Regions from separate parts of the Paenibacillus sp. FSL R7-0204 genome, predicted to be linked through region 3. Evidence: riboswitches for the same ligand, from Rfam matches in the RefSeq annotation. Region 3 holds a riboswitch; each other region holds the start of a gene.
The links. A riboswitch is a leader RNA that binds a small molecule or an ion and turns the genes downstream of it on or off. The one in region 3 is predicted to bind cyclic di-AMP.
Positions count from the first base shown of each region.

Region 1: it holds a riboswitch for cyclic di-AMP, as region 3 does, so the genes downstream of both, MKX42_RS00860 (3D domain-containing protein) here and MKX42_RS31620 (hypothetical protein) in region 3, are expected to answer to the same signal.
Region 2: it holds a riboswitch for cyclic di-AMP, as region 3 does, so the genes downstream of both, MKX42_RS11265 (hypothetical protein) here and MKX42_RS31620 (hypothetical protein) in region 3, are expected to answer to the same signal.

Region 1 covers NZ_JBBOCA010000001.1:167,302-174,967, reverse strand. The annotation lists gene MKX42_RS00870 (HD domain-containing protein) at 1-631, shown strand, start outside; gene MKX42_RS00865 (TatD family hydrolase) at 685-1,455, shown strand; cyclic di-AMP (ydaO/yuaA leader) riboswitch at 1,655-1,884, shown strand; gene MKX42_RS00860 (3D domain-containing protein) at 2,173-3,333, shown strand; gene rnmV (ribonuclease M5) at 3,495-4,046, shown strand; gene rsmA (16S rRNA (adenine(1518)-N(6)/adenine(1519)-N(6))-dimethyltransferase RsmA) at 4,043-4,927, shown strand; gene yabG (sporulation peptidase YabG) at 5,002-5,910, shown strand; gene veg (biofilm formation stimulator Veg) at 6,181-6,456, shown strand; gene MKX42_RS00835 (small, acid-soluble spore protein, alpha/beta type) at 6,782-6,961, shown strand; gene ispE (4-(cytidine 5'-diphospho)-2-C-methyl-D-erythritol kinase) at 7,119-7,666, shown strand, end outside.
Region 2 covers NZ_JBBOCA010000001.1:2,546,112-2,553,777, forward strand. The annotation lists gene MKX42_RS11255 (MMPL family transporter) at 1-1,632, opposite strand, end outside; gene MKX42_RS11260 (TetR/AcrR family transcriptional regulator) at 1,662-2,288, opposite strand; cyclic di-AMP (ydaO/yuaA leader) riboswitch at 2,671-2,853, shown strand; gene MKX42_RS11265 (hypothetical protein) at 3,226-3,723, shown strand; gene MKX42_RS11270 (flotillin family protein) at 3,742-5,172, shown strand; gene MKX42_RS11275 (alpha-galactosidase) at 5,307-7,601, opposite strand.
Region 3 covers NZ_JBBOCA010000001.1:7,293,012-7,300,677, reverse strand. The annotation lists gene MKX42_RS31640 (family 43 glycosylhydrolase) at 1-897, shown strand, start outside; gene MKX42_RS31635 (zinc-dependent metalloprotease family protein) at 1,105-1,776, shown strand; gene MKX42_RS31630 (hypothetical protein) at 1,796-2,488, shown strand; gene MKX42_RS31625 (hypothetical protein) at 2,612-2,809, shown strand; gene MKX42_RS31620 (hypothetical protein) at 3,357-3,809, opposite strand; cyclic di-AMP (ydaO/yuaA leader) riboswitch at 3,944-4,113, opposite strand; gene MKX42_RS31615 (hypothetical protein) at 4,320-4,568, opposite strand; gene MKX42_RS31610 (glutaredoxin family protein) at 4,675-4,917, opposite strand; gene ytxJ (bacillithiol system redox-active protein YtxJ) at 4,914-5,240, opposite strand; gene MKX42_RS31600 (SDR family NAD(P)-dependent oxidoreductase) at 5,469-6,191, shown strand; gene MKX42_RS31595 (ThuA domain-containing protein) at 6,241-6,876, shown strand; gene MKX42_RS31590 (CHAD domain-containing protein) at 6,970-7,666, opposite strand, start outside.

The DNA.
Region 1 (7,666 bases), 7.1 Mb from region 3:
TTACCTGATGTCGCGGTATCAGATGTACTGGCAGGTCTATTTCCATCCGGTAACCCGCAGCTCAGAGATTATTCTCAGACAGATTCTCCGCCGGGCCAAGGAGCTGATGCAGCAGCAGCATGCCTTCCGCTTCATGATCGAGCCTTTAAGTGATCTGTTCAGCGGAGAGGTAACGGTAAGGCAGTATCTGCTGCTGGATGAAGCCTTGATGCAGACTGCTTTCATGCAGTGGACGCTGGAGGAGGATGATATCCTGAGCGACTTGTGCAGCCGCTTTATCCATCGTAAACTGTATAAATATGTGGAGATGGAGCATTTGGATTCTGACATGATTGACGAAATTCGCCGCAGCTTTGCCGGTGCAGGACTCCGGCCCGATTATGACCTGGAAATTGATTATCCCACCGATCTTCCCTATGATGTATTCCGTCCGGGAGACGGCTTTGACAGCAAGCAGATCCTGCTTCTGGACAAGCATGAGCGGCTGAGGGAAATCTCCGAGGTCTCGGATATTGTACGCTCGATCAGCGGTATTCACCGCGGCAGACACCATCTGTATTTTCCGCAGGACAGGCTGCAGAAAGCCCTTCCACAGCTGCCGCCATCCATCGCAGAGATTTTTGCCAAATAACAGATCAAGCTTGAAATTATAGATACAATAACAGGCCGAAAGGATGTAATGTAATGCAGTTATTCGACACCCATACCCATCTGGACGCTCCACAATTCGACGAAGACCGCGAAGAGGTCATTGCCAGGGCACTGGAAGCCGGCGTCAGTAAGATGATCAACATCGGCTTTAACCGGGACACGATACCGACGACTATGCAGCTTGCCGAGAAGTATGATTATATTTATGCAGCCGTTGGCTGGCATCCCCAGGATGCCATCACGATGGAGGACGGAGATTTGGAATGGATCGCTTCCTTGTGCTCTCATCCCAAGGTGGTTGCCATTGGTGAGATCGGGCTGGATTACTACTGGGACACCTCCCCCAAGGATGTGCAGCATGAAGTATTCCGCAAGCAGATCGGGCTGGCCCGTGAGCTGAAGATGCCAATCTGTATTCATAACCGCGATGCTCATGAAGATGTGATCCGCATCCTCCGTGAGGAGAAGGCAGGCGAGGTTGGCGGCGTAATGCACTCCTTCTCCGGTAGCTGGGAAAGTGCCAAGATGTGTCTTGATTTGGGCTTCCATCTTTCTTTTGGAGGACCGATTACGTTCAAGAATGCACGGGTGCCTAAAGAGGTGCTTGCCCAGACGCCGCTGGACCGGCTGCTGATCGAAACCGACTCCCCATATCTGACTCCGCACCCCTTCCGGGGCAAGCGAAATGAGACCGCTCATGTGAGGCTGGTAGCGGAGGCGGCCGCGGCAATAAAAGGGATTGAATTACAGGAATTGGCGGAAATTACGTATGCGAACGCACTGGAACGATTTGGGATACTCTGAAAACGGGAGTAAAAGCGGTGAAAAATGAAGTATAGCGGATATATTAAACTTTTATAATGGGAAAATGGCCGATTATTACAATATTTTAATCATTTTTTTACGTAAACGTGGTTGAATCGTCCTTTACAACATGTATCAAAACAGGATATCATCTTTTCAGTGCAGTGAGCTGTTGTAACTGTGACAGTCACTAATTTCATGGATCGTCTCGCTGAGTCTCCGGAAGCGGAGAATGGGGGAACCAATAATGCTCTGCCGCATGAACGTACAAGAGTGCAACCGCAGAATTGCCGCAGGCATTATTTGATTTCTTTACGTGGTCTTGGGGTGAATTTGAGGGCAACCGCCGTGAGCGGGTGACCTGAGATAGGGCGTCTCTCTTATGTCCGAACCCGACAGCTAACCCCGTAAGCGCAAGTAAGAGAGGAAACCTCGTGCATAAGCATTCCGACGTATTCGACACCGGGAAGCCACGAAAGAGTCCTCTATGAACTCTTTTTTAGGCTTCTTTTGTTTTGAATAATGAGAATGCTCCCGGCATACTGTTATATAACAGATCTCCGGAGTAACTATGCCGAGCAGGCGATCCATGAGCAGGAAACGCTGAAGCAAGTGCGGGCGTATCCTGTTGCAAACTCAAACCTAGTTTCGTCAGAAGTGATACAGTCTACCTTGATATAACTTGGACGACGGGGCTATGTAAGGAGGATGGAAAGAGTGGGCGTATTCCAACCAGAGGTATCCCATGATTCGCAATCATCCAGCAGGTCTTTCGCATTACGGTTGAAGCAAGTGAATCCCCGCGTAGTTTTACTTGCCGGTGTGGCATCGATTGTTATCGCACTGTTAATACTGCTGTACGTACACGGTCAGAGCAAAAAAGAAATTACCCTAGTAATAGACGGACAGGTACAGAAACTGGAGACGCGGGAAACGCTGTTCAGTGATGTGCTGGCTAAGGAACAGATTTCGCTGCAGGCGCATGATGAATTATCTATTGGCCTTAGTGATGAAATAAAAGACGGCGACCGTATCGTGATTAACACTGCGCAAAAGCTCGCTCTTACCGTAGACGGAAAGACCGAGACGTTATTTACGACCGAGGATACCATTGGTCAGGCCATCAGCAAGCTGGGCTACAGCCTGGAAGGCTTAGACAAGATTTACCCTTCGCTAGACACCGCAGTATCTGCAGACATGGAAATCAAAATTGTCCGGATTAACAAGCATGTGGTTCAACGGACAACTAATTTGCCTTTCCGGGTCATTAAGACAGCAGACCCCTCATTGACCAAGGGAACCGTAAGAGTGGCACAGGCAGGTAAGCCGGGCGTAATGATCCAGCACATCGAGAAGATCTATCAAGATGGCGAGCTGGCATCCATGCGCATGATCGGCAAGGAAGTACAGACGGTTACCAAGGACAAAGTCATTGCCATTGGAACCAAGCCGCTTCCTAAGCCCGTCGTAGTTACTGCCAAAGTCTCCAAACCTGTAACAACCTCCAAGTCATCTAAAGCCAGCGCAAAGGCCAGCAATATTACCAGTAAGGCTGGTGTGGATTTCGAGTACAAAAGAATGATCAAAAACGTATCCATGACCGCGTATTCGTCGCAGGAACCGGGTATTGGAACACGTACTGCCTCCGGCACACGCGTAACGGAAGGCCGTACTATAGCTGTAGATCCTAGTATTATACCAATTGGCTGGTGGGTGTACATTGAAGGATTAGGGTTTCGCCGAGCAGAGGATACCGGCGGTGCCATTAAAGGCAACAAGGTGGATGTCTATTACGATTCACTGAGCCATGCCCGTAATTTCGGCCGCAAGTCGCGCACACTCTATGTGATCGGACCTGTGAAGCCGGAGCTGAACTAAACGTAAAGTCTTTTGCAAATTAGCGGTTAATACGATATAGTGAGGGAAGCACTTACGGAATTTTAGAGAGCTGCCGCTCATCACTTATACATTCTTTAGCCAAAAAGAAGGGGAGCGAATCCTCTTCTTTTTGCGTTCTGGAGTAAGGAGTAAAATTATTTATGATTAAAGAGCTAATTGTGGTTGAAGGGAAAAGTGATACCGTTGCCGTTAAGCGGGCGGTTGAGGCCGATACGATTGAAACCGGGGGTTCGGCAGTGGATAGCAGGGTCATTGCCAAGATCAAGCTGGCCATGGAGCGCCGGGGTGTAATCATTCTTACCGACCCGGATCATGCCGGAGAGCGAATCCGCAAAATCGTCGCGGCCAAGGTGCCGGGCTGCAAGCATGCCTTCATCCCGGAGAAGGATGCCACCCGTAAAGGCGATATCGGAATAGAGAATGCTTCGCCTGAGGCTATCCGCCATGCGCTGGAGCATGTACATACCTCCTTCGAGGGGGCACAGGCTATCATCGGACTGGATGAACTCATGGCCGCAGGGCTGATGGTGCATCCCCGGGCGGCTGAGCGCAGAATGCAGCTTGGTAATCTGCTCGGTATCGGTTATTGCAATGGCAAGCAGCTGTACAAACGTCTGGCGATGTTCGGCATTACCCGCGAAGAATTCGCGCAGGCCCTCGCCCAAATTGATCAGGGAGGCATTACTTCATGAGCGGTATCGAGAATATCTCGTCCCCAACAAGAACCAAAGCGATAATACAGCGTTACGGATTCTCCTTCAAAAAAAGCTTGGGCCAGAACTTTCTGATTGATCAGAATATTCTGGATAAAATCGTGGATGCCGCCGGTCTGGACAGCACAGCCGGTGCGCTTGAGATTGGGCCGGGGATTGGAGCACTGACGGAACGGCTGGCGATGACGGCCGGGGCTGTCACTGCGGTAGAGATTGACCGCAGGCTGATTCCGATTCTTAGGGATGTCCTGTCGCCTTATGCCCATGTGAAGATCCGTAATGACGATGTGCTGAAGGTGAATCTGCAGGAGCTGTTCGCTGAGGATTTCGCGGGCAGGGACCGGGTTAGTGTCGTAGCGAACCTGCCTTATTATGTGACTACACCCATCCTCATGAAGCTGCTGGAGGAGAAGCTGCCGCTGGATAATATCGTAGTCATGATCCAGAAGGAGGTTGCTGAGCGTATGGCGGCGTCTCCAGGCGGCAAGGAGTACGGCAGCTTAAGTATTGCCGTCCAGTATTACAGCGAGCCTGAGCTGGTCTGTATGGTGCCGCGTACGGTGTTCATCCCGCAGCCGAACGTGGAATCGGCTGTGATCCGGCTGAAGGTCAGAGAACGCCCTCCGGTGGAGGTAGCGGACGAGAAGCATTTCTTTGGTGTGGTTCAAGCCTCCTTCACCCAGCGGCGCAAGACGATTGCCAATAATCTTAAGGCCCGCTTCTTCCCGGAAGAAGGGCGGGAGCGCCTGGAGGCGCTGCTCTCCGAAGCCGGCATTGAACCCTCGCGGCGCGGCGAGACGCTTAGCATTGAAGAGTATGCCCGTCTCAGTGCGGTTCTTCTGGCCGCAGGCATTGCATAGAATACAGAAAACCCTCCCGGCGGATGAACCAACCGGGGCCTTTGCCCATAACATGGGGTAGAGGTGGTGTTATGATGAATCTAGGAGACTTGGTCATTCGTAAATCCTATGGCGGCGATGTGACCTTTCGGGTAGACAATATAATGCAGAATAGAGCAGTCATTAAAGGCACGGAGTTCCGTCTGCTGGCGGATTCCCCGCTGGAGGATCTGGTTCAGGTGCCTCCTACACGGGTTACTGAGCGGGGAGCGCGTGCGCAGATCAAGGCAACAGAATCTTTAACCTGGCTGCGTAAAGACCGGCAGATCCAGAGCCAGCGAAGCGGAGAAAGCGTATCGGGGTCCACGGGAACCTGGGGCCCGTCTCCGAAGGAAGCGGCTTACTTTGAAGTGCCGGGCAAGGTCCTGCATTTGGATGGGGATGCGCTCTATCTGAAGAAGAGCCTGAGCCTCTACGAGCAGCTGCGCATACCTGCGGAGGGACATCATGTCAACGAATCCAAAATGGCAGAGACGCTGTACCGTCTGCTGCCCCGTGTGCGTCCGGATATCGTAGTGATTACCGGCCATGATGGAGTACTTAAGCAACAGCAGAATTATGATTTGTACAGTCTGAGCAGCTATAAGAATTCACAGAATTTTGTGGCAGCCATCCGGGTGGCCCGGGAGTACGAACGGAATTTCGATGCCTTGACGATCGTAGCCGGAGCCTGCCAGTCGCACTTTGAGGCTCTCCTGGGCAATGGTGCCAACTTCGCCAGCTCCCCGGGCAGAATACTCATTCATGCCCTGGACCCGGTGTATATCGCGGCCAAGGCCTCTTTTACCTCCATCCGGGATACGGTGAACCTAAGCGATGTACTGAGCCATACGATCAGCGGCAATCAGGGGATGGGCGGAATAGAGACGCGGGGCAGCTTCCGGATCGGAATGCCTCAGCTGCAGAACCTGGCTACGCTGAAGGTAGCGCCTTCGGTGCTGTAACCGGGCAAGGGATAACTGAACAGGTCGATGGAATAGGGTAAGCATTCGTGCTTATCCTATTTTTGCTGCCACGGAAGCCGCTTACGACACAAGATGGGCCAGAGAGCAGCCAGTCACCATTACGGATAACAAGGTGCTTAGGTCAGGACTTTCCCCGTCTAAAAAAAATCCGTTGACAACTTTTTTCTCATCATCTATAATTATTTATTTAATTTGACAAGTGGTTATAGAAGTTGTATAATGGACAAGGAAAGAGGTGGTCGTCAGGCAATGGCTAATAACGCGCTGTTGGAAATTAAACGCAGTCTTGAAGCTCACGTCGGTCATAAGATCACGTTGCGGGCTAACGGTGGCCGTCGGAAGACCGTTGAACGCACCGGTGTCCTGGAAGAAACGTACCCTTCTGTATTTATTGTCAAACTCGATCAGGAGCAGCAGACATTCAAGCGTGTCTCCTATAGCTATGCCGATATACTTACTGAATCTGTGGAAATCACAGTTACCGAAGACGATGGGCAGATGCGGATTATGTATATCAAAGCTTAGCGTCATGACAGTCTCCCTGCAGGGGGGCTGTTTTTTGATAGAATTTTTATGTGTTGGGGTCCCCGCAAAGTACCTGAGTCATCACCTACGCTAAAGCCCCACTTTGTGGGGTTATTTTGAAATATAAGAATTTATATGTTGCACACGATAAATTATCCTTCTATTTCTCGCTGAAACGGTACCGTCCTATTAAAGGACGGTTAAGCCGTTTCCACTTGCATGTACGGGGTCTTCCTGAATTATGCTGCATGACACTGGCCTCCTGGCTGCATACTACATAGGCAGTACGTCCATCATAGAGCAGCATACAAGGGAGGAATTCGTAATGAGCCGCAGAAGACGGAGCATGATGTCGGAGGAATTGAAGACGGAGCTGGCAAAGGAGCTTGGGTTCTACGAAACGGTAGAGCAGGAGGGCTGGGGCGGGATTCGGGCAGTCGACGCCGGGAATATGGTGAAGCGGGCGATTCAGCTGGCAGAGCAGGCCGCTGCGAGGAAATCGTAAGTTGCTATAGCGGTTCATGCCGCACCGGGTATCGCCTGCGGGCGGTACCTTTTCTGCTTTATAAACACGGATGTTTATTTAATGGACTTCACTGTCAGTTTCTCATATAATATGTTAAGTTGTTTTGTACGGGAAAAGCTGAGGGTGGGTGAACGCCTTGAAAATGTATGAGAAGGCACCGGCAAAAATTAATTTGATGCTGGATGTGCTGCATAAGCGGGCTGACGGATTTCATGAAGTGGAAATGATAATGACAATGGTCGATCTGGCGGACCGTCTGGAGCTATCGGAGCTGAAGCGGGATTCAATTATTATCTCAAGCCAGGCCGGATATATTCCGCTGGATGAGAAGAATCTGGCCTTCCAGGCGGCAAGGCTGATCAAGGACCGGTATAACGTCAGAAGCGGAGTACATATCCATTTGGACAAAAGAATTCCGGTCGCTGCCGGCCTCGCCGGCGGCAGCAGCGATGCCGCAGCTACGCTGCGCGGCCTGAACCGGCTCTGGCGCCTGGGCATCCCGGTGCAAGAGCTGCAGGAGCTAGGCGCTGAGCTGGGCTCAGACGTCCCGTTCTGCGTCACAGGAGGCACTGCCCTGGCTACGGGCAGGGGCGAACAGCTAACCCAAATCGCGAATCCGCCGCAAATGTGGGTCATCCTGGCGAAGCCGCCGATCAATGTATCAACAGCTGAGGTATACGGACG
Region 2 (7,666 bases), 4.7 Mb from region 3:
GATATCGCCGGTGGGACTGACACCGAGCGGAGAGACCAGGGTCACATTATCGTGCATTTGCAGCTCCTGAACCAGCTTGCCCAGGATCGGCATGGAGATCTTCTCAGACGGATTCTTTGTCTCAGCAACCAGCAGCAGCGGGCCGTTGAAGCCTTCGCCGAACCCTTTGGAAATGACATCATAGCTCTGACGGGCCGGAGTATCCAGGTTCGCCGAGGCGCCGGATGGAATACCCAGCTCCATCTTGGTCACTGGAATGGCGGCTGTGCCAAGCACCAGCACCACCAGCACAATGATGGCCCAGCGGTATTTCACCGTGGCATTTGCCCAGCGGTGCGAGAAGCTGTGCTGCGCTTTTTGGGCAGCGGTGCTGTGCTTGGTCCGGGCTTTGGCGGTTACGATCCGTTCACCGACCAGGCCGAGCAGCGCAGGCAGCAGGGACAAGGCCAACAGGACATTGATCAGCACGCTGGCCGCAGCAACTAGGGCCATAGTAGACAAGAAGCCGATGCCGATAACGAGCATACCGCATAAGGCGATAATAACGGTCAGACCGGCGAAGAATACCGCGCTGCCTGCGGTGCCCAGTGCACGGCTGGCTGCTTCGGCTGCGCTTAATTTCTCATCCAGGATCAGACGGCGCTGGCGGTTCACAATGAACAGCGAGTAGTCGATCCCCACGGCGAGACCAATCATCACGGCAAGAACTGGTGTAATATCGTTCATCTGGATCAAGCTGCCGAGGGCAAACGCACCTCCGACGCTAATGCCTACACCGAGAAGTGCGGTCAGCAGCGGCAGCCCGGCGGCAACGACTGAGCCCAGCGTCATGAACAATACGATGGCAGCAACGGCTACGCCGATCGCTTCCGTGGAGCCGATGGCCGGCATGCTTTTGAGCGAGTCGCTTGGAATCGCGGTAATGCCTGAGCCGGACTGTTCAACTTCGGTCACGGCATCGATAATGTTGTCCGGCACCTCCGATGGCAGAGATGTCTGCTGAACCGTGAACTGGAACTGGAACAGGGCAATGCTGCCGTTAGCCGACAGCATCACGCCGGGAACCGGAGCGCCTTGGGCAATCAGCGGACCGAACGGTGCTGCCTGAGCAGCAGCGGCTTGACCAGCGGCAGCGGAAGGATCGGCAGCGGCTTGGCCAGCAGCGGCGGAAGGATCGGCAGCAGCTTGACCAGCGGCAGCGGAAGGATCAGCAGCGGCTTGACCGGCGGCAGCGGAAGGATCGGCAGCAGCTTGGCCAGCGGCGGCAGAAGGATCGGCAGCGGCTGCTGCTTGTGCTGCCAGTTCGGCAGGGTTAATGACATATTCCATGTTGTATACATCATTAATAGCCTTTAGCAGCAGCGCTGTACGCTCAGGCGTATCAAGGCGCTCCCCATCCGGTACAGTGAAGGCGATACTAGCCTGGCCTCCGGCCGCAGCGGGCAGCTCTTTTGTCAGCTTATCCAGCACTTTTTGCGACTCTGTGCCTTCAATTTTCATCTCGGAGCTGGATTGAATGCCATTGACTCCAATCAGGGTGCCTACAACTCCGAGTACAATGATCCAGACTGCAATGAAGGCCCAAGGCTTGGCATAAGCAGATTTTCCTAAGCGGTATAGAAAGGTAGACATGTAATGGTTACTCCTCTTTATCTGTGAATTTAGAAGCCGTTGCGTAAATAAGCAAACATGGAATTCAGGTATTGGTCAAACGGCATAGCCCCGGAGTCCCCGCTCTGCTGCTCACCCGGTAGCATGACGTTCAGCCGTCCGTCCAGGATAGGCACGAAGGCCCCATAGACGGCACCTACCAGCAGGTGGGTATATCCATCGGCATACCGTCCACGGGTGAACTGCTCCAGTGTCTCCTGGGCGGTGATCTGCAAATGCCGGAAGACATTGAGAATGTAAGGCTCCAGGGACGGATATTGATTCGCCAGGGAGACGAACTGCCGCAGCTTATGCAGGAACTCCGAGGTGAATTGCAGCTTCAGCAGATTGTACAGGGCATCGAGCGGTGTAGAATCCGGCGCCAGAGCAGCCAGCGGGTTATGCTCTTCCTCTTTCTCTTGGACAGCAATCATGCCAATGAAATAGGCAGCTACCGCCTCCTCCTTGCAGGAGAAGTAATTCGCAAAAGTCCGCCGGGAATACCCGGCTTTCTGGACAATATCGTCCACGATGAAGCCGTCCATACCCTTATCAAGCGCAAGCTCGAAGGCCGCTACAGCTAAGGCGTAGGCGGTGGCTTCCTTTTTTTTGTCCCGCAAATTCAGTTTGGAATTCAAATCTCAACCTTCCTCCTTTCCCTAAGAGCTATAAGCCCTATAGAATCTATAGGTTCTATTATTGCTCAAAGGGAAAGATTGCACAATGAGCATCGAGTGACGGAAATGTGAATATTTTAAATTTGGAGTAATGGGCTGAGGAAGAAAAGTAGGGTTAGGGGATTAAGTTAGGAGGGCAGTGGGAAGTACGTGAGAGGAAGAGTAACATGGGTGTAAACAGACGATAGCGCGAGCAAATCCCCGGGCGGATAAGAGCAGAGCTGAAGAATGCGCCTTCATTCACGAAGGGACAGCATTATTGACTTCTTTTGTCATCCGTGAGGTTTTACATTAAATGGCTGCAGGCGTAAGATTCAATCAACAACCGAATGAAATGACACTGTTCTTGAAATGGCTGAATTCCGTAACGGGAACGGGGGAACCAACTGGTGCAGGCGGCTTAAGGATAGGCTGCTGAGTACCCGGGGTGAATCCTTGCCAGTGTGCTACTATGGCTCTGGTGAGGTAGGGCAATCTCGCTGCCCGAATCCGTCAGCTAACCCCGTAAGCCTCGAAGAGAGAGGATGAGCGCCATGATCGAGTAACCGACCACGGAGAGCCCTGCTGCTGCTGTGGTCTTTTTGCTGTGTAGGGAAGGGGATTAATCCCACTGAATGCCCTGAAAATGGGCTGGATACGGAAATGAAGAGCACAAGTGCCCCTGAATCCAATTGCGCCTCTGCCATACACAACCAAGCAGCCTAAAGTGGAAATTAGGGGCAATAGTGACAGGTGGAAGCACAACTGAATCTTATAACAACACTAGTTATTCAGTTTATGTACCACAATAGTCAGTTTCCGCATCGCCACTACAGTCAGTTTTCTTATAGCCATATTACATTGAAAGGAGGGGGTTACCATCGCTACTGTATTTATCGTCTGCTTCTGGGTTGGCCTCGTGCTTATCCTAAGCGGCAGCATTCATGGACACGGCCTGGCAGGCCACCTGCATGTCGGGGGAGGTGATACCGGGGGGCCGGGCTTTCTGCCGATTCTTCCGCTGATGGTGTTTGTCACCGTCTGGGGCGGCACGGGGTATATGCTTGTCAAGTACAGCGGGATGCAGCTGCTCGCCGTGGTACTGGTCTGTACCTTGATCGCCCTGCTGCCGGGCATCCTGCTCTACACGGTACTGGCCCGGGTGATGACCCGGTATGACAGCAGTATGAGTGAACTGGATTATGATCCGGCTGGCCAGCTCGGCTATATCAGTATCGCCGCAGCGGATGGGGCCGTGGGAGAGATGAAGTATGTGCTGCACGGGACCATGCGCTCCATCGGCGTGCGGGCCGGATCCGGCCAGTCACTGCTGCGCGGCGATCGGGTGATTATTGTGAAGACGGATAAGGGGATCGCAGCGGTCACCCTGTTCGAACGGGAAATGGAACAAAACTAACGGGGAGTGTCGGAGCAAATGTTAATTTTATATGTAACCGGAGCTATTGTTGTTGTGATTCTGCTGGCGTTAACCAGTATTGTGACCGCGTATAAAAAGGTTCCGCCCAATCAGGCCATGATCGTATACGGCCTCGGCGGCAAAAGAGTGGTCCAGGGCGGCGGGACGTTCGTCATCCCCGGCTTCCAGAACAATAAAACCATCTCCATGATGCTGATGAGCTTCGATGTGATCCCGGCGCAGGCCATGTTCTCCCGTCAAGGCATCAAGCTGAACCTGGAGGCCGTAGCCCAGATTAAGATAAAAAGCGATCCAACCGCTATTCTCACCGCCAGTGAGCAGTTCATTGACCGGCCGGAAGAGGACCGTGAGACGATTATTTTGCATTCGGTGGAGGGTCATCTGCGCGGCCTGATCGGCCAGCTCAGTGTAGAATCTATACTCAAGACCCCAGACGAAATCAACAGCAAGATGCGGGAGACCTGCTCGGAGGACCTCGACAAAATGGGGCTGGAGGTGGTCAGCTTCACCATCAAAAAGATTACCGACGACAAAGGGTACATCGACAATATGGGCGTGCCCGAAATTGAGCGTATCCGCCGCGACGCCAGTATTGCCAAGGCCGAAGCCGAACGCGACATACAGATCAAGCAGGCCGAAGCGGAGAAGGAATCCTCCATTGCCAAAGCCAATGCCCATCAGGCGACCATAGAAGCGGGAACCGCCGCCCGTGCGAAGGAATCCCTGTTCGAGAAGGAGCTGAATATTAAGCAGGCGGACTTCAAGCTGGAGACAGAAGTGAAGAAGGCGCAGGCGGATCTGGCGTACGAATTGCAGCAGAACAAGATCAAGCAGTCCCTGGTTACGGAGCAGGTGAAAATCACTCAGATGGAGGCCGAAGCCAACCGCACAGTCCGGGAGATCGAGGTCGAGCTGAGACAGCGGGAGCTGGAGGCAACGGTGATCAAGCCTGCCCAGGCGGAGAATCAGGCAACGATCATGAGAGCGGAAGCCGCCAAGCAGCGGCAGATTCTGGAGGCGGAAGCTGAAGCAGCTACGACGACCAAGCGCGGACTGGCAACAGCGGAGGCGGAATTGGCAAAAGGGAAGGCGAATGCGGAGATCGTCCAGCTCGCCGGAGCGGCGGAAGCGGGAGCACTGCAGAAGAAGGCTGAGGCGTACAAACAGTTCACTCAAGCGGCCCTGACTGTGGAATTCCTGAAAATCCTGCCGGAGCTGGCTGAGAAAATCGCTTCCCCGCTGGCCAAGGTAGATAAAATCACCGTCATCTCCCAGGACGGGGCTTCCTCAGGCGTAAACAAAATTACCGGCGATATCGCCAAAATCATGGCCCAGGTGCCTGAGCTGACCAAGACGCTGACCGGCATGAATGTAACAGAGGCGCTCAGCGGGTTACTTGGCCGGGATCATGAACATGGACAGGAGTAGAAGAGGAGCAGGGGGAGGCAGTAAGTAGTTAATGAAACGGCAGCTAGCCCCTTCCTGACTGCATCTCTCCACAAAAAAACAGGCGTCAATCTCCAAAAGGAGGCTGACGCCTATGGTATGTCTGAAGCTGTAGATCAGCGCTGTACCGCTCTCAGACGGTAAGTGCAGCTTGCGTAATCTCCGCGCAGGTCGGAGACCACGAGGCCCATGCGCATCAGGCGGTCGCCGCCGAGCGGGGTGCTGTCAAAGGCCGTCTGGAACGGACCGGAGCTATCGCCTCCAGCTGGCGCAGAAGCTTCTGCGCCACCGTGGACATGCCCGTTGCTGCCGGCAGCCCCGGTCTCAATGACGTAATCCAGCTCCGGGTTCAGTCCCTTGAGCGTAAGGCGTGAAATCGGCGGATTAGGTCTTGCGAGTACACGGAAGTAAGCGACGAAGGCTTCGGTCTTGTCCTCGCTGACGAACATCCAGGCAGTCTCGCCGCTACCCTCGAACGGACTCAGCAGACGGTACATATCCCCTTGCTGCACCAGTGTGCGGATCTCCTTGTACTGGGCAATCTGCCGGGCGGCCAGGTCCTTCTCGGCTTCGGTGAACTTGGTGAGGTCCAGCTCATAGCCGAAGTTACCGCTCATCGCCACATCGCCGCGTGTAGCGAGGGAGGTAATGCGGTCCACCTGATGGTTCGGAACGTCAGATACATGCGCGCCCATGCTGCTGGCCGGGTAGACGATGCTTGTGCCGTACTGAATCGCCAGACGCTCAACCGCATCGGTGTTGTCGCTGGTCCAGGTCTGAGGCATATAGAACAGCATACCCGGATCGAACCGGCCGCCGCCGCCGGAGCAGCTCTCGAACAGAATGTCAGGGAAGCGCGAGGTCAGGCGCTCCAGCAGATGATACAGGCCGAGCATATAGCGGTGGGCTGTTTCTTTTTGCCGGTCCGGGGCGGCCTTCACCGATGCAATCTCGGTCATATTGCGGTTCATGTCCCACTTGATATAGCGGATCGGGGCACTGGAAAAGACCGCGCTTAGCGTCTCATACAGATAGTCACATACCTCCGGGCGGGAGAGATCCAGGATCAGCTGGTTGCGGCCTTCCGTCCGGCGGCGTCCTTCGGCATGCAGGCACCAGTCCGGGTGCTTGCGGTACAGTTCACTGTCCGGCGAGACCATCTCCGGCTCCACCCATAGACCGAACTGTATACCTTCCTTGTTGACCCGGTCTGCCAGATCCGCCAGACCTTCAGGCAGCTTGCGGCGGTCCTCGAACCAGTCGCCGAGTGAGCTGTTATCCTTGTCGCGTCTGCCGAACCAGCCGTCGTCAAGGACGAATAGCTCAATGCCGAGCGGGCCTGCTGCTTTGGCGATGGTCGCGATTTTGTCCGCATTGAAGTCGAAGTAAGTCGCCTCCCAGTTGTTGACCAGAATCGGCCGGGCCTGATCACGGTGAACACCGCGGCAGAGCCGGGTCCGGTACAGCCGGTGATAGGTTCGCGACATGCCGCCGATGCCTTCGCTGGAATAGACAAGCACAGCCTCTGGGGTCTGGAAGGATTGGCCCGGCTCCAGCAGCCAGGAGAAGTCGAACGGATTAATTCCGAGGCTTACACGGGTCTGTCCGAACTGCTCCACTTCAGCAGTAGCACTGAAGCTGCCGCTGTAGACGAGGCTGAAGCCATAGACGTCACCCTGATCTTCGTCTGTACCCGGGCGCAGAAGCGCGAGGAAGGGATTGACCTGATGGCTGCTTGATCCGCGGCGGCTCTCCAGGGACAGCGCGGCTCCGGGGTTAAGCGGGTGGCGCTGAACATGGCGCTCTCTGGCCCATGCGCCGCTCAGATGCAGGGTGTCATATGCGGAATCGGCAAAATCCACCGACGCGCTAAGCGCCTGCTCCAGCCGGAGCGGGGCTTCGCCGTTATGCTCGAAGCGCACAGAGCGGGTAATCGCCTGATGGTCAGCGAACACCGTATAGAGCAGTTTGACCGTCAGGCCAGCATAGTCGTCCTTCAGGGTGAGTTCAAGTGTGAGCGCTTCTGCTTCGCTCTCTGCATAGACCGCAGGCAGTCCATCCAGTGCCGGCTTACCCGGCGTGATTACATAGCCTGCATACTGTAGCTCTGAGATCCGCGTACCGTCCGCAAGCTGAACCTGATAAGCCGGGCGGCGAAAATCACTCGTACCATACTGCGGATACTCCTGAGGCAGGGCATCCAGCGAGAGGGCGGGCTTCTGCGGCAGCGGGGTTGGTGAGAAGGAGGCGCGTTCACGCAGCTCCAGTACTCCGGCCAGACTGTCATCATGACGGAGCCGTGCGCCCCAGTAGACATGGGCTGGGTAACCCTCTACCAGTTGGATGATGTAGCTGGTGTCTTTGGACTGAAGATGGAACAAGCCTAGTGATTCGTCTGCAAAAATGTTCATGATCTTAACACTCCTTGTGTATTAGGATAAGGTCCAGATATCTGGACCAATTTGAGCGGTACTTC
Region 3 (7,666 bases):
TTTGAGATGTATAATCCAAGCTCGATCATGCAAAAAGCAGGTCACGGCTCATTAGTTCAAACACAAACAGGCGAATGGTACATTGCACATCTAATGTCACGGCCTGTGGAAGGAACGCTAATGAATCCATTAGGCCGTGAAACCTCTATTCAAAAAATGCATTGGACAGAGGATGGCTGGCTGGAAATGAAGGATGGATCGAATGTAGCGAAAATGGAAGTTGAGGGGATGACAGGTGTTGAATTAGAGGCCGATGGACTCTCTCATGACGTATTTGATGATTTTAATCAGGAGAAATATGATCTTCATTTTCTGACTCCGTACCGTGAACAGCAGGGGGCATGGGTGAATACGGTTGAACGTCCGGGTTACTTACGCATTCATGGAGAGAATTCTTTTTTCTCGCAGATTCATCCGGCGATTATGGCTACGCGTGCAACCTCCCTTCATTATGAAGTGCAAACCAAGGTGGAGTTTCATCCCGATCATTACTCGGAAACGGCGGGGATGGGGCTATACTATGATTCGAATAATTGGCTGTACGTTCACTTGACCCACTCCGAATCAGAGGGCACGGTTCTATATGTGCTGCAGGCCAAGCTGGGGGAACGTATTGAGCTGGTCCACCATTACATTCCAGTCCCTGATGACACAGCGGAGCTCAAGATTATCTATCATTCAGGCATCGCGAGTATCCTTTACCGCTTCGGGGATAACGGGGAATGGCAAGCTTTTGTAGAAAATATCGATGCTCTCTATTTGTCGGATGAAGGCGTGAACGGGGAGCCGGGAGAGATTGGCGGATTTACAGGCTTGTTCAATTTCATCGGTTCCGTTGATGCTCACCAGCATGACTCCTTCGCTGATTTTGACTACTATGGCGTGAAGAATTACTAATTGGACAAAGCAGAAGCTTATCATGCTAAAAGATTCGTCTGAAACTTGTAGTAGGAAAAGACCATCCTTTAAAGGATGGTCTTTTGATTTATATTGAATTGGAATATGAAAAAAAATAACAAATAAGTAATGAAAAAAGGAGGATTTATATGTAAAATATAAACATATTTAGATATAATAACTTTTAAGGAGAGGTGAAAATTTTACATGCATAGTAAAAAGAAAGCGTTAACATTATCACTTATAGCATTTTTGACTTCCACTGTCCCTATTCTTCATTCTACAGCAAGCGCACATGAAATATACTACACAGGTTCACCCACTAATGCGACTGCTTACCCGATTAAATGGGATAATTTAAGTAATGGTAAGGCAAATTTAAAAATTAATGGAGATAACTTGAGCACTGAGTATACCAGCGCATATTCCACTGCTTCCTTTTTATGGTCAACATATTCAAAAAAAGTTACAACGAGTCAAGCTAGTTTTGGAGCCTCTACTCTTGATATAGCTTCAGCTACTAAGGCTTATTGGGACCAACGCTTCGGTGTTATCGGTACAGGTATACTTGGAATAACTGACTCCAAGTCAACTGATGGATATATTATTAACTCTTCAAATGTACAAAACTCTTCAAGGAAGGTCCGGTACGCACAGATTTTTATGACACCCTATACATCGATGTATAGTAGCTCCGATAAGAATAATCATAAAATCGCTACAATTACCCATGAAATTGGCCATGCGCTGGGGCTTGGTCATCCTAACGAATATTATTACCCCACTAATGCTGAGTCCATTATGCGAACTGGTGGAAGTTATGAAGGATATTATACTCCTAGAGCACACGATATTAATGACTTGACTAATAAATATTAAATTTATAAGGAGGATTGAGATGAATATAAAAAAATTAATGACCCCTGCGGTCATGGCATTTATCGTACTGGGGCTGATCACAGGCTGTTCAAGTGTTACTTCCTCAACATCAGATATGTCTTCCGCCACAAGCCTTTCTCCGGAGAAAATAAAAGAGCTTCGTAAAACATATCCTGTATCCACTGGATCACCCCAAAATGTCGATCTACAGGATTTGACATTTAAGCAGGTGCTGGATTATACGGATTCGGTTATTATAGCGGAGGTCATTCAGCAAATGCCGGATTTCAGCGTGGATCTAATTACGGAGCCAGGTACTCCGGAGGGCAATTTGGCTGAGAAATTAGAAGCAGCCGGAGAGCAGCCGTATCGGCCGGAGTTCACTTCTTTTCAAGTGAAGGTAGATGAAGTCGTCACAGGCGAGGAGGTTGGCAGCACCATTAACCTGATTTACAACTCTGAGTTTAAGGGAATTGAACCCGAACTCAAACCAGGTATGAAAATTGTCGTAGCCGTGAAAAAGGGTGTAGGTAAAGAGCAGGAGGGAAGCTACTCGTTTACGCGATATGGTACGTATTATGTGGTTGAGGACGATTATGTTCTATCTGCGTTTGAGGGTCAAAGTGAAGAAATGAGAGGCTTCTCCCAGGATACTAACGGCTATAAACTGGATAATCTTATTAGTGAGATTAAGGCTTTAAAAAGCAATTAAAGGTATCCTTTAAATCATGTGACGATCATTCCCTAGAGTCTTGCTTACCCGGACCCTGAACTGGTGAAAACGCCGGAGATGGTGTACCTTAGTAGTATTAGTCTTTAGGAGTGGTGAATGGTTGTGAAGAAAAGTAGACAAACCCCCGTGCTGGTCGCGGCTTCTATCCTGCTCATTATTGTCAGCAGCCTGATCCCCTCGGATCAGTCGACTTGGCTGGGGGCGTTACAGACCCTTCTGCTGGGAGCCGGACTGCTCGGCTGCTGTATGGCTTTTTGGCGGTTTGCCAAGGGCGGCAAGGGTGGCAAGGGCAAGAGCTGAGTTCTATGTAGTGAACGGCAGGCGGAGACAGGATCAGTGCATGGGATGATCGAGCTATGTAAGATGAGCCAAGCACTGCATGGGTGCTGGTACTGAGAGTCAAGGACTAAGTCGCGGCGGATGCTGCGGCTTTATTTGATAGAATTTATATGTTTTGGGGTCCCCGCAAAAGTACCTGAATGAATATCGAAGCTAGAGCCCCATTGAGGGGTATTTTGTATTGTAGGCGGACTCAGAGGCCCTTATTTTGTGAAAAAGACCGATTATCTCCCCGTTGCGGACTGAGAGGACCTTAACGGGCTGGGTGGAGCAGAAAATGAGGCGGAATGGGTTAATTAAGCGCCTCTCAGTCCGCATGGCCTTCAGAATAGTCTCATTTGCCGAAATAGCGGATTTGTAGTCCGCAGCCCGCCCGCTATCTCCTTCTGCCGCACCGGTATCCTAATTCCGCCACATCAGACTCCTTCTGCCATACCCGTATCATAACTCCGCTACATCCAACTCGTTCCGGCGCACACATTCCCATAGCCCATGCTAATCACCCACCTCATCCCGCCGAAGGGCGGTGGACCGCAGGCAAGGCAGAATGTGCGGCTGCCATCTGCTCGCGTATTCCTCTTAGCCGGGCCTTCAGCTCGGGGATGCTGCACTCCAGGATCCGGCTGATGTCGGGCAGGGGGAGCTGGATGCCGTACCATAAGGCACTGGCAACGTGATCGTCCCAGTTAAGCGCAGAAGCGGATCGGCTACGGTTCCGCGCGAGCACGGCACATTGGCGGATGCACTCTTTGTAGGCAGCCGCAGCAGCGCCGTCCCCTGAGAGGCTGCTCTTGAGCCATAGTGGATGGAGTGCCACGAAGGTGGCGGTGGTTGCTTGCTCGGCGCGGGCGCCTTTTTCCAGCAGCAGACAGCTAAGCGCATAGACGGGACTGCTATATTGCCGGGTGTAGTGGTTGAATCCGGCAGCAGCAGCTGCCTTGGGCGATAAGGGGTCAGGCATGTGGTCACGTTCCTTCCTGAATCTATACTGTGCAGTTCATTCCAGCGCGCAAAAAACCGCAGGCAGAGGAGGACCTCTGCCTGCGGTTTTGGGTAACAGGCGTAAGACGCCTGGCACAAAAGCATGGCGGATCAGGGCTCTCTCTTGGCGCTTACGAGGTTAGCTGTCGGATTCGGACGGTGAGAGTCGCCCTACCTGCCGGAGACCTGCGCGTGGCATTCTCCTTCGGATTCACCCCAAGTCGGCCTGACGGCCGGATGGTTCCCCCGTTTTCCACATGACGGAAATTCAGCGTGCATGCATATGCTCATTTTCATGAATGCGTTCATTTGCTTTCAACACGAATCATACTCTTTTCGGAGGGGGTTTGTAAAAATGGAAAAGAGTGCTATTCGTCTTTTTTTCAGCAAATGGCTGAATGGCAGTGCATAGGGAAGCCAAAACTCATATATGTAGCAGTTTATCTGCCATTTATCTCGCTCAAGCGCTGTTTTTTATTTTTGGCAGAGATCACCACCAAAGCGGAACCTTCTGATTCTTCCAGGCAATCATCCGCTTCACCTCACGAACGGTTCCAGTTGTAATCTCATAGTCGCTGCGGTTGGTGGCATGAAGGTCAAGGAAGTGCAGCATCCCTCCATAAGTCCCTACAGCCAGCAGCGTCTCATCCGAATTGACAGCTAATTGATTGACGTCGCTTACATAACGCTGCCCTTCTTCACGCCATTTGGCGGCATGCTCATCCTGTAGCCACTTCAATTGATCAGTCCTCCTGTTCCAGATATATATAAATATACAAATTTCACATCAATGAACCGCAAAAAAAGGTGCTGCTCCTCTTGAGAGGACAGCACCTTTGTGTATATTACAGAACAGCAGCATCCATAAGCTCCTGGAGCTCAGGAAGATTGAAGCCCTTGACTGCCCGGTCCCCGGATACGGTGACAGGAATGCCCATGAAGCCCAGCTTCTCTACTTCCTCTTGATAGACGGAGCTTGTCATCACATCCCGGACCTCGAAGGGAATTCCTTTGCTCTCCAGCAACTGCTTGACCTGATTGCATTCGCTGCAGCCGGAGGTCGAGTAGACAATTACGTTCGCGCTCATTGTTCCACTGCTTCCTTTATCGCTTTTTGGGTAATCTTCCAGTGTGAGGTGTTCCAGCGGACTTCGCTGTCCTCCAGCAGGAAGATTTGCGGGGATTCATGCTTGATTCCGAAATCCTCAGCAATCTGATTGGAGACAGGACGGTCTTCGATTACATGGACCACGGCTGCAGGAGTATCTGAATGCTGTGCATAGGCCTGGAATTCTTCATTGGCCTTGGCGCTGATCGGGCAGGTGGTGCTGTGCTTGAAGAGCAGTTTTTTGCCAGGCTGCCCGATATATTGCTGTAATTCTTCTTTAGTGTGGATTTGTTGAATAGACACCTTAGGATCACCTTCCCGGGTAAAAGTTAATGAAACCTGTTGTCAACAATTGTGTTGTTAACAACTATTAATCTTGATTGTAACATAGTTCAAAATTAAAGCAAAAGTAAAGTTAAGCTTAGCTTGCCCCTCCCTTGCAGGATGTTGTTAACGGCGCGAGGCCATGCTAATGTGAGAGGGATGAACCTAGGCTCGGTGCATAATCATGCAGATATGAGGGGGGAGCTAATGAAAAGGGTTGCTTGTGTTACCGGTGCTGACCGTGGACTGGGATTGTGCCTCGTTCGATCTCTTTTGGAGAGTAAGTACATGGTGTTTGCCGGACAGTATTTGCCGGACCCTGCGCTACTTGAAGCTTTGAAAGCGCAATATCCGGATAGCCTGCGGCTGGTCCCTCTTGATATCGGCAATGCAGGGAGCGTAAAGGAGGCCGCACGGAGTATTGCCGGGAGTACAGGGCACCTTGATATGATTATCAATAATGCGGGGATTATCCACCGGTCGGATGATGCAACGGTGCTCGTGGATATGGATGATGAAGCGATGGCGGAGATTTATAACGTGAACACGCTGGGTGCGCTGAGGGTGAGCAATGCATTGATGGGCTTACTGCTGCAAGGCCGACAGCGTCTGGTGGTTAATATCTCGTCAGAGGCCGGAAGCATCGGACGGAACAAGCGGATCAATATGTATGGCTATTGTATGTCCAAGGCCGCGCTTAATATGCAGTCTTCGCTGCTGCACAATCATCTGCGTACGATGGGCGGACAAGTGCTGGTCTTCCATCCCGGCTGGCTGCAGACCTATATGAACGGGGAGAAGGATGCGAAGGCGCCTGTAACTCCTGAAGAATCGGCAGGCAAAATTATGACGATCGTTCATAACCACAAGATGTATCTTGCTGAAGAACCGGCTTATATCGATCTGGACGGCAATCTCTGGCCCTGGTGACACGAACATTCAGGACAGGCTATCTTGGCAAAAGAGAGGTGTGTACATCATGTCTTCATACAAAGCACTGGCGTTCGGCAGCTATACCGAAGTGAAGTATCATCCCTTCGAGGGGGTAGACCGTGAGCTGGAGCAGCTTCTTGAACCGGAGTTCCAGGTAATTTGTACGGAGGATTACGGACGGATGAACCGGACAGAATTGGAAGAATGCAGACTGGTGGTCTCCTATACGGAGTTCTCCGAGGAGCAGTTACCCGCTGTGCAGAGCGGAGCTCTGCTTGCTTATGTGGCTGGCGGCGGCGGGCTGCTTGTCGTGCACAACGGCATATCCCTGCAGCGTAATCAGGAGCTTGGGGCAATGCTCGGTGCCCGGTTCACCCATCATCCGGCGTTCACAGCGCTGCAGATGAAGGTGACTGCGCCGGAGCACCCGATTATGGAGGGGATCTCTGATTTTGTGATAGAGGACGAGCCATACTATTTCGAGCAGCATCCCCACTTCGGGACAACGGTGCTGGCCGAATATCCGCATGACGGAGCGATGCGACCGGCGGCATGGTGCCATACCTTCGGCGAGGGCCGGGTGGTCTATCTGATGCCTGGGCACCATCTGCCTTCCTTCTCCTCAGAGCCGCTGCGCCGGATGATCCGCAGAGGCGGATTGTGGGCTGCCGGAATGCTATAGTACGTGACGTTAATGGTAAAAGGCAGGATACCGCTTGGATAACATGCGGTGTCCTGCCTTTGTGTAAGAAATGGGATGATCAGCTATGATGCCCTATTTCGGGGGTTCAGCAACAGGGACGACCTCGTTCTGATGAAGGGCCTCCAGTACCTCTGCCCGCAGCGTATCGGTGAAGGCGGCCCAGATTTTTTTGCCGACATCCAGCTCTTCACGTCCAATCGATTGCAGCGTTTCAAGCCATACCCGCTTGTCATTAATGAGTCCGAGCTGTTCCTGGATGTCCTTATAGAAGGCTTCATGGGCATGGAATTTCTGATCCAGCGCAAAAGCAGCCGCACTCGCCGTATACCGCAGTTCTTTGGCCGCAATTCGCAGCTCATGCAGAGCCTCGAAGGCTTCCTGCGATTCGGCTGCCGGTCCCTTGAATAGGGCTTTGCAGGCTTTTTTCTTCTGTTCAAAGGCGATTTCAAGCTCGCGCATGGCGACATTGGCGTCTTTTTTGGCAGCGAGGGGCTCTAGCCCTGTCCGGGTAAAAGGTGTCCACAGCGCTTCGAGCGCTTGGCCGGACAGCTTGGGCAGTGCCTTCTTCAGCTTCTTGCGGGCGGCCTTCCGTGTATCCTTCTGGTGTTCGATTACCGCCCTCAGCAGCTTGGCAGTCTTCTTATCGCCCGCCTCCTCCGCCGCCTTGCGCCGGGCCTCAAATGACCCGATCAGCACATCTGCATCACGGACTCTGCCGAGCTTCTTCTGGGCCTGCTTGAAGCTTTTATACAAGTCTGCTGTTGCAGTA